3 regions of the Cupriavidus ulmosensis genome follow, and region 1 is predicted to be linked to each of the others. Evidence: predicted binding sites of a transcription regulator. Region 1 holds the regulator's gene; each other region holds the start of a gene.

Region 1 (3,271 bases):
TTTCCTTGCCGCATTCGATGTTCAGGCAAACGTAGTGAGCCTTGGCCAGCTTCTGGATCATGTAGGCCATCTGACGGCGGCCCCAGTCTTCCACTCGGTGGATCTGGCCTTCCTGCGAGGTGACCAGCGTCTTGTAACGCTCGATCATGGCCGGAACCTGTTCGCTCTGGTCCGGATGGACGATAAATACGATTTCGTAATGACGCATTGACGCTCCTTTTGGATAAGCCACCCGGGCGCCATGTCCGGTGTGGCAAGGTTGGATAGCCTTAAAGTATAGCGCGCTTTCCACGCATAGGGCAAGCTGCTTCAGTTATCGGCAAAGAGCGCCTGCAACGCCGCCGGATCCGCCGCCAGCGCCGGCCTGGCCGCCAGCGTGAGCAGCAGCAGCACGCGCGCCTTGTAGGGATTCAGGTCGCCGGCCGACACGAAGACGCCGGCGCTCGGCCGCGGCTGCGCCGGCATCGCCACATGCCCGGCCCCGGTGCGCGAGCTGCGCACGACCGCCACGCCCGCCGCGGCGGCCTCGGCCAGCGCCTCCGCCAGCGACTGGTGGATCGAGCCGTTGCCCGCGGCGGCCACCACGAGGCCGTTCACCCCGGCCGCGACCAGCGCATCGACCATCACCCGGCCCGGCTGCGCGTAGCTGGCCAGGATTTCCACCTGCGGCCACGCCGCCGGCACCGGCACCGGCATGGCCGCGGCCGGCAGCCGCAGCGGGGCGCGGGTGAAACAGACGAAATCGTCCTGCACATAACCGACCGGGCCGCCCGCCGGCGAAGCGAAGGCGTTCACCGCCGCCGTGTGCGCCTTCACGGCGTCGCGCGCGGCGTGGATCTCCTGGTTGACGACCAGCAGCACACCCTTCCCCACCGACGCCGGATGGCTGGCCACGCGCACCGCGTCGAGCAGATTCAGCGGGCCGTCCGCGGACAGAGAAGTCGACGGCCGCATGGCCGCGGTCAGCACCACCGGCAGCGTGGCCTCGCAGGCCAGGTGCAGCACCATCGCCGTTTCCTCCAGCGTATCGGTGCCGTGCGTCACCACGATGCCGGCGACGTCGGGCTGCGCCGACCAGAAGCGGATCCGCTCGACCAGCCTGGACCAGAGCGCGAACGACATGTCCTTGCTGTCCACCTGCGCCACCTGCTCCGCCTCGATGCGCGCTACCTCGCCAAGCGCGGGCACGGCCCCGAGCAGCGCCGACACCGGCACCGTGGCGGCCTGGTACTTCGCGCTGCTGGCGGGATTGGACGAAGAACCGGCAATGGTGCCGCCGGTGGCAAGCACAACGACGCGACGCAGTGAGGACATGGCGGGGGACGTGTAGGAAACCTGGAGTCGAAAAAAACGCGTACCCGGAACGGGCACCGCGTGCCGCGGATTGTAACCCTGCGCATCCCGGCACCCGCAAGGCGCGCCCGCAGGCAGGCGTGTTGCAAACTATTCGTCGATGCGCCGCGTCCTAAAAATTCCGCTTGCACTTCACTCGATACTGTATAAAATCACAGCATACTGTTTAAACGTACAGTGCTCTCCAATAACAGCGAAAACAACAGCGAACAACGGCGACTATGGCGACCCTGACACCGCGGCAGCAGCAGATTTTCGACCTGATTCGCAGCACTCTCCAGCACACCGGCTTTCCGCCCACGCGTGCCGAGATTGCCGCCAAGTTCGGCTTCTCCTCGCCCAATGCCGCGGAAGAGCATCTGCGCGCGCTGGCCCGCAAGGGCGTGATCGAACTCACCCCCGGCGCGTCGCGCGGCATCCGTCTCAAGGTATCGCGCAGCGACTCCGAGTTGCCCGACCAGTTCTCGCTGCCGATGGCGGGCGTCATGCAGCTGACGCTGCCGCTGGTCGGCCGCGTCGCCGCCGGCAGCCCGATCCTGGCCGCCGAACACATCGACCGCCAGTACCAGGTCGATGCCTCCGTCTTCGAAGTCCAGCCCGACTACCTGCTGCGCGTGCGCGGCCTGAGCATGCGCGACGCCGGCATCCTCGACGGCGACCTGCTCGCGGTCAAGCGCGCCAGCGAAGCCGCCAACGGGAAGATCGTCGTGGCCCGGCTCGGCGAGGACGTCACCGTCAAACGCCTCAACCGCCGCGGCGACACGATCGAACTGATCGCGGAGAACCCCGACTTCAGCAACATCATCGTCCAGCCGGACCGGGAAGAATTCTCCTTGGAAGGCATCGCCGTCGGCCTGATCCGTACCGGCGCGTTCTAAAAGCCCCAAGCCTCAAGTGCGGCTGGAGCGGGTTCGCCCGCCTCGAGCTGCACCCGATATGCCAACGCCATCCGCGCTGCGGATGCCGACAACTGTTGTTGCAAATCACCAGGTGTAGCCATGCTCCCAGCCAATCGCTTCTCCACCCGCCGCCCCGTCAAGCCCGTTCCGTTCCGCCAGTCCAAAGGCGTGCGCATCTACCAGGGCGCGCAGCGGCGCACGATGGTCGGCAGCATGGCCGCCATCTGCCGCATGCTCGAGCTGGAAGACCTTCCCAAGCTGTCCGTGTAATGGCGCGTGCCGCGTGGTGGCGCAGCGTGGAGACGGTTGCCATTCGCCGCATGCGCCAGCCTCATGAAATTTTTTGAGGCGAAGTACTAGCCATGTGCCAATGAAGTTTGTATAATCTTGTTTTTCGTCGATCAGCACTCAGCTGAAAGACAACGACGGTGGCTGTAGCTCAGTTGGTAGAGTCCAGGATTGTGATTCCTGTCGTCGTGGGTTCGAGTCCCATCAGCCACCCCAGAATTCTCTTCGGTATCGACGGCTTGAGCATTAACCAGCCGTTCGCGATACGAGATATCCGATAAAAGCGGATATACCCAACGGCGCCTCTGGCGCCGTTTTTGTTTTCTGCCGCTGGCAAGCATCGCACCGATGCTCCAATTTGCCATTGCCCGGACTCCCCTCCTCAAACCAACGTCGCCAGTCGACCCGCTTATCGCGCATGCGAGGCCGGTCATTTTGCAATTGTTGACAGTCAAACGGTACGTTGCTTCTTATGCTGGCCGCGGCACCATCCCCTGGTGCTCATATTCGACACTTCCCGATGCCGCTGCGCCGCTCCCCCGGCCCAGCGGCTTTTTTTGGCGGAACGGCGGCCGCAGCCGCGGTGACAGTTGTTGACAGTCCGTGTCTCCGCATCCTGATAGCCTTCAATCTCGCATCGTCATCCTCCGCTGGGTACGGTGCGGCTTCCTGTCCCCGCCGGGCATTCGTGTCCGGCGGGGTTTTCTTTTTTGGCCGATGCGTAGGTCCGA
Region 2 (3,271 bases), on a different contig from region 1:
CCATGCGCTCCTGAAAGATCCAGTAGCAGGCATGGTCGCGGCCCTCGGCCACATAGTAGTCACGCGTGACCACCTCGCCTGCCCACCATCCTGCCTCGATGCGCTCTGGCGGGGACACCATGCGCAGCGGGGACCCATAGTAGGGGCGATGCTCGCGCTCGAGCAGGGGGATCGGCTGGTCCAGCAACCAGACCGGCCGCGGCAAAGCCGGCGCGGCGGCTCCGGCCGGGATCTTGTCCGTCACGGGCACCCAGGCGTTCGCGACGGCGGGCCGGTAGTCGGGCTGCAGCGCCGGCTGCAGGACGCGATCCGCGCCCAGTCGCGCGACGAGCAGCTCCAGCAGCCGGGTGTGGTCCTCCGGCGTGCCGCCCGGTTCAGGGAACAGGCTTTGGCTCGGCGGGGCCAGCGGCTGGGTATCGATGGCCGCCAATTGCACGGCGATCATGGGCGCGTCGACGCTCAGCCGTGCCAGCCGCTCGCGCAGCAGGCGGACCAGGTGATCGGCATGCCAGTTCGGCTCGGCCAAGGCGATCTCCACGACCGTCGGCGGGATCGCCTCCCGACCCCGCTCATGATGCAGGGACACGGCAAAGCGCGTGATGGCCAGGTGCCGCGCCGTGAGCCAGCCGATCAGCTGCTCAATCAACCCGGAGGCATAGACCAGGGTGGCCTCCACATGCTCGATACGGTCGGGCAGGTCCACCCTCGCGGAAAACTCCGGCGGCGCCTCCAGCCAGCCGAACACTTCCGCTGCCTCGCCCAGTGCGCGGTCGAGTGCTTCGTTGATGGCGGCGCCGCAGTGCCGCTGCAGGCCGGCCCGCGGCAGGCGGCGCAAGTCGCCCAGAGTGCGGCAACCCAGACCGTCCAACCACTCGGCATGGATGCGCGCGGCCGGCAGGGTTGCAGCGGGGAGGGCGCCCAGCCGATGGCCGAGGCGGGTTGTCTTGAGCGACACACCGCCGCCAGCGCGCGCGAGGAGCCATGCGGCCTGCGCTGTGGACGCGCACCCGGTCACCACGGTATAGCCCAGCGCGTCGGCGGTCGCACGCATGCGCGCGCGTAGCCGACGGGCACCTCCGAAGAGCCGCAGGCTCGCGGAGACGTCGACCAGCACGGCGTCTTCCTCGGCGCCCACGACACACGGTGAAAACTGCAGGAGGGCGAGGGCCAGCGCACGCAGGCCCTCCGCCTCTCGCGCCGGGTCGCGCTCGATGAGCACGGTTTGCGGCGCGATCGTCTGCACGCCGCCGCGGCGCATATGCGGCCGCACGCCGGCGACGCTGGCCAGCGGCGAGGCGTGGTGTACACGGTCCTTGTCGAGGACTGCCACGGCCAGCTCAGTGGACCAACGAGGCCGGAACACTTCGAGGCATAGGCGCGGCAGGCGCAGGCAGATCCACAGGCGATGCATGACGGCGAAGCAGGATGGGCGAGGGCGCCAGCGGAACAAAGACGGGCTTGTCCTGCTGCGGGCCGCGGCGCTTGAAGAAGGTAAGATCGGCGCCACCAGCTGCTGGGACGATGCCGACCCGTAGCGGCGCCGGTGACGCGTCTCGCGCGCAGGCGAGAGGGCGTATGAGGTAAAACAGCGCTTCCCCCGATTGCGCGGCCAGGTGCAGCCGGCGCAGGGCGTCGTTGCGCATGTGCTGCTGCCACAGCAACACCGCGCCGCACGTACCGGCGCGCAGCATCTGTTCCGTCGCCCAGAGGGCGTCGGCGGTGCGTTCCGCGCGGACCCAGAGCAGTTGCCGGGGAGATAGGCCCCAATTGGCGAAGGCCAGTGCCTGGGGCGCATGCGGGGGCTGTATCAGCGCGATAGGGCGCGTGTTTGCCAGCAGGGCTGGCCGTAGCAGGCGCAGTTCGCCGACGCCGGGCTGCTGGACCAGCATTTCCACCAGTGTGCTGGCCGGCCAGCCGCCGCCGGGGAGTTCACCGACCAGTTCCTGGTAGCCCGTGGGCACGGTACGACCGATGGCCCGGGCGAGTTGGGACGCGCGCCAGAGGGCAGGGTGGATGGACTCGGGGAGAGGAATGGGCATGGCTGGTTTCAGAGCAATCTGTAAACCAGTCTACTGTATATTTATACAGTGGTCATGTGGAAGCAAGAATAAGCTCTATGCAGCTCATCTCCGGCCTTCTTTGTGATTTTTTGTGCATTTTACAAAAACTTGATAGCCACAAAGGGGTATGGAAGAGTGGGAAGCATGTCGCTAGAGTCGCCCGAGCACGCCGGCGGCGCGCACTTGCCAACAAACAAAAAACGGGTCAGGTCACATGTTCCAAGGTATCCATGCCGGCGCGCGGTCTCGCGCGGCCGGCCTGCTCTCGCTTGTCCTCGCCGCTGGCCTGCTGTCCGCCTGCGGCAGCGACGAAGCCCCATCTTCCCCAGCCACCACGCAGGCGCCCAGCAGCCGGCTCGTCGTCGACACCGGCACGGCCGCGCCCGCGCAGGGCGGCACGTTGACGCTGAAGGCTACCTTGCTCGGCGCCGACGGCCTCGAGGTCAAGGGCGCCAGGTTCGCGTGGTCGTCGTCCAACGAAGCGGTCGCGGTAATCGTGTCGGCCTCCGACCAGGCGCCGGCGGCGGCCAGCATGATGCAGCCGGTGGGCACCTATGCCTCGGTGCGCATGCTCGCGCCCGGCGAGGTCGACATCGTCGCCACGGCGACGCTGCCCGACGGTACTCAGGCCACCAGCACCACGCACCTGACGGTGCAGGCCGCGCCCGCGAAGACTTATGTGCTGACGTTGTCGCCCTCCACGCTGACGGTCAACTACGGCGCAGCGGCGCAAGTCGTCACCGCGGTGGTGCAGCGCTCGGACGGCGTCGACGGCGCGGCCGACCTGACGGACTGGTCGTGGGCGGTCGACAACGCCACGTTCGCCGCCGCGCCGGCGGCGGACAGCCATTCGGCGCAGGTCTCCACCATGGGCACGCTGGCGGGCACGGGGCAACTCACCGCGTGCGCCAGCACGCCGGCGGGCGACCGGCTGTGCGCCAACGCGGCGCTGGCGCGGCCGCTGGTGGCGCTGCCCTCGATCGCGTTCTCGGCGCCGTCGCTGAGCGTGAAGCCGGGCCGCACCGGCACCGTGACGGCGACGCTGACCGACGGGCCGGGCGCCGACCTGGCCGGCCGGGCGACGCTGGCGTGGTCGATCCAGCAAAGCGGCACGGCCGCATCCATCGTCGGCATGCCCACCAGCACCAGTCTGACGATCGGCATCGATGCCGCACAGGTCGACGCCTATGCCGCGACGCTGACGCTGACCG
Region 3 (3,271 bases), 520 kb from region 1:
TATCGACACGCATGCCGGCGCCGGGCTGTACGCGCTGGACCATGCCTACGCGCAGAAGAAGGGCGAGTTCGAGACCGGCATCGCCCGGCTGTGGCAGGCCGCCGCCAAGCGGCCCATGCCCACCGTGCTGGAGGACTACCTGGAACAGGTGCGCACGCTCAACCCGGATGGCAGTCTGCAGCACTATCCGGGCTCGCCGTGGCTGGCCTGGCAGATGCTGCGCGACGCCGACCGCCTGCGCCTGTTCGAGATGCACCCCACGGAAATCCAGGTGCTGCGCGACAACTTCCGCGGCGCCGGCCGCCGCGTCATGCTGTACGACGGCGACGGCTTCACCGGCATCAACGCCATCCTGCCGCCCCCGCCGCGCCGCGCGCTGGTGCTGGTCGACCCCTCCTACGAGGACAAGCAGGACTACGCCCGCGTGGTGCGCACGCTGCAGGACGGCCTGCAGCGCTTCGCCACCGGCATCTATGCCATCTGGTATCCCGAGGTGCAGCGCCGCGAATCGGTGCAGTTGCCGGTGCAGCTCAAGAAGCTGCCGCTCAAGAGCTGGCTGCACGTCACGCTCACGGTCAAGCAGCCGGTGGCCGGCGGGCTGGGCCTGCACGGCAGCGGCATGTTCATCGTCAACCCGCCGTGGCGCCTCAAGGAAAACCTGGAAGCGGCCATGCCCACGCTGGTCTCGCTGCTGGGCCAGGATGCCGGCGCCGGCTTCACGCTCGAAGCGCGGGAAGACTGAAGTCATGACGGTGCCGATGATGGCACTGCCGATGGCACCGACAGCACCGACGGCACCGACAACGGTGCGACATAGGCGCCGGGAAAACCAGATCTAAGCATCTTCTACTTGGCCCGCGCCCGCTAAGACCGTAGCATCGATCCCCAAAACCTCGGCGCGAGGCTGCGGCATGGCACGTGCGTGACACAGGCCTGAAACACGCCTGACACACACGGAATATGCCGGCACGTACCCGAACGCACGAGGCACCATCGGCATGGCAGGCCGCCGCCAGCGCGGCCACCGTGCGCACGGACAGGACCGGACACCACAGGACCGGCCGCCGGACATCGGGTACAAGGGTCATATGAAAACACTCAGCGGAGCCGGCAACGGCTGGACAACGGACGCCGACGCGGCCGACCGGGGAATCTGGAAGAACACCATCGCCGCGGCCAGCCATGCGCTGGAAACCGTCGCGCTGATCGAGCACGGCGTCGGCATGACGCTGCGGCTGCAGCGCAAGGTCCGCGAACTGCGCGAGCGCCTGCGCACCACGCAGGCCGAACTCGACCGCTACCGCGACCTGCACGCCCTCGCACTCGAAGCCCTGCGCGCGGCCGAGCCGCCCGCGGCGGAGGACGCCGGCAAGCTCCGCGCCGACGGCGAAGCGCTGCGCCTGCGTCACCGCGCCTACAAGCTGCTGATCGAGCACTACGCCCGCACCGGCTCGCCGATCGACCTCGCCGTCTTCGCCGCCCAGCGCCGCCAGGTGCTCCAGCACATCCTGTTCCAGCAGCGCCGCGGCGTGCCGCCCGCGCAGATCAGCGTCGACGACATCGCCTTCCTGCTGCGCTAGGCACACACTCGGACAATTCCGTATCCGGCGCGGACTTCGATATACTGTATATGCATACAGTCATGGAGACGCTGCGCCCGGCCACGGCAGGACGCAGGCGTCGCCCGATCCCAGCCGCCGCCAATGCCATCCGCAACCCGCCGCATCGCCCACCTGGACATGGACGCGTTCTACGCCTCCGTCGAACTCCTGCGGTACCCGGAACTGCGCGGCAAGCCCGTGGTGATCGGCGGCGGGCGCAACGCCACGCCCGAGACGCTGCCCGACGGCAGCCGGCGCTTTGCCCGCCTGCGCGACTACGCCGGCCGCGGCGTCGTCACCACCTCGACCTACGAGGCGCGCGCGCTCGGCGTCTTCTCCGCGATGGGCATGATGAAGGCCGCCCAGCTCGCGCCGGACGCCATCCTGCTGCCCACCGACTTCGATTCCTACCGGCACTACTCCCGCCTGTTCAAGGCCGCCGTCCACGCCTTCACCGACCAGATCGAAGACCGCGGCATCGATGAAATCTACATCGACCTCAGCGACGTGCAAGGCGAGCCGGCCGAACTCGGCACGCGCATCAAGCAGGCCGTGCGCGAAGCCACGCAACTGAGCTGCTCCATCTGCATCGCCCCCAACAAGCTGCTCGCCAAGATCGGCTCCGAACTCGACAAGCCCGACGGGCTCACCCTGCTCACCGCCGCGGACATCCCCGCGCGCATCTGGCCCCTGCCCGTGCGCAAGGTCAACGGCATCGGTCCCAAGGCCACCGAGAAGCTCGCCGGCCTGGGCATCGCCACCGTCGGCGACCTCGCCCATGCCGACCTCGGCCTGCTGCAAAGCCACTTCGGCCGCAGCTACTCCGCGTGGCTGGCGGAAACCGCCCAGGGCCGTGACGACCGCAGCGTGGTGGTCAGCGCCGAACCCAAGTCCATGAGCCGCGAAACCACCTTCGAGCGCGACCTCCACCCGCGCCAGGACCGCCAGGCCCTCTCCGAAATCTTCACCGGCCTGTGCCAGCGTCTGGCCGAAGACCTGCACCGCAAGGGCTATGTCGGCCGCACCGTTGGCGTCAAGCTGCGCTACGACGACTTCCAGACCGTCACGCGCGACCTGAGCCTGCCCGAGCCCACCGCCGACGCCGTGCAACTGCGGCGCGCCGCCACCGAATGCGTGAAACGGGTCACGCTCGACCGCAGGATACGGTTGCTGGGCGTCAGGGTCAGCGCGTTGACGGTGGCCGGAGAAGACGACCTCGCGCCGTTGCCTGTGCAAGGCGAATTGCCGTTCGATGAAGCCGGCTGAGCGGGTGCCCGGCGCGCAAATTACGAACAAGTACGCAATATCGAGATGATTCAGTATTCCGCTTAGGAAAATTCGCCAGCCATTGCCTCACTGTGTTGATGGATTCTAGTAAGCCGGCGCGCAACCGGCGCATTTCCATCCATCGATTCAAAGAGACACCATGTCGGAAGCCAGATCGCCGGAAAGCACGCTTGCCCTGCCACCCTCCGCCATCGCCCTGTGGCAATGGCTGCGCCGGCACTGGAGGCGGATGGCGATCTTCGCCCCGGCCGTGGCGTTCCTCCTGTTCTCGGTCCTCTACCTGGCCAGCGCAAGCTACAAGAGCGACGGCTTTCTGCGGGCCAGCCGGAAGCTGGCGGAATACAACGCCCAGCGTGCCGCGTTCGCCGACAAAAGCGCCTTGC

What was found. The regulator LexA, encoded in region 1, represses DNA repair genes until DNA is damaged. The targets are predictions, from matches to a motif close to ACTGTATNNNNATACAGT.
Region 2: imuA (translesion DNA synthesis-associated protein ImuA) is a predicted target of LexA. The motif match lies at 2,072-2,089, and genes of this name have one in related genera.
Region 3: dinB (DNA polymerase IV) is a predicted target of LexA. The motif match lies at 1,624-1,641, and genes of this name have one in related genera.

The regions. Positions count from the first base shown of each region.
Region 1 is NZ_CDRMWP010000001.1:2,535,726-2,538,996, forward strand. It holds gene rpsF (30S ribosomal protein S6) at 1-208, opposite strand, end outside; gene ACWTPI_RS11570 (asparaginase) at 310-1,314, opposite strand; gene lexA (transcriptional repressor LexA) at 1,575-2,231, shown strand; gene ACWTPI_RS11580 (hypothetical protein) at 2,352-2,522, shown strand; tRNA gene ACWTPI_RS11585 (tRNA-His) at 2,681-2,756, shown strand.
Region 2 is NZ_CDRMWP010000003.1:194,789-198,059, reverse strand. It holds gene ACWTPI_RS34870 (Y-family DNA polymerase) at 1-1,411, opposite strand, end outside; gene imuA (translesion DNA synthesis-associated protein ImuA) at 1,338-2,039, opposite strand; gene ACWTPI_RS34860 (hypothetical protein) at 2,275-3,271, shown strand, end outside.
Region 3 is NZ_CDRMWP010000001.1:2,012,366-2,015,636, reverse strand. It holds gene ACWTPI_RS09235 (23S rRNA (adenine(2030)-N(6))-methyltransferase RlmJ) at 1-742, shown strand, start outside; gene ACWTPI_RS09230 (hypothetical protein) at 1,089-1,580, shown strand; gene dinB (DNA polymerase IV) at 1,704-2,867, shown strand; gene ACWTPI_RS09220 (hypothetical protein) at 3,028-3,271, shown strand, end outside.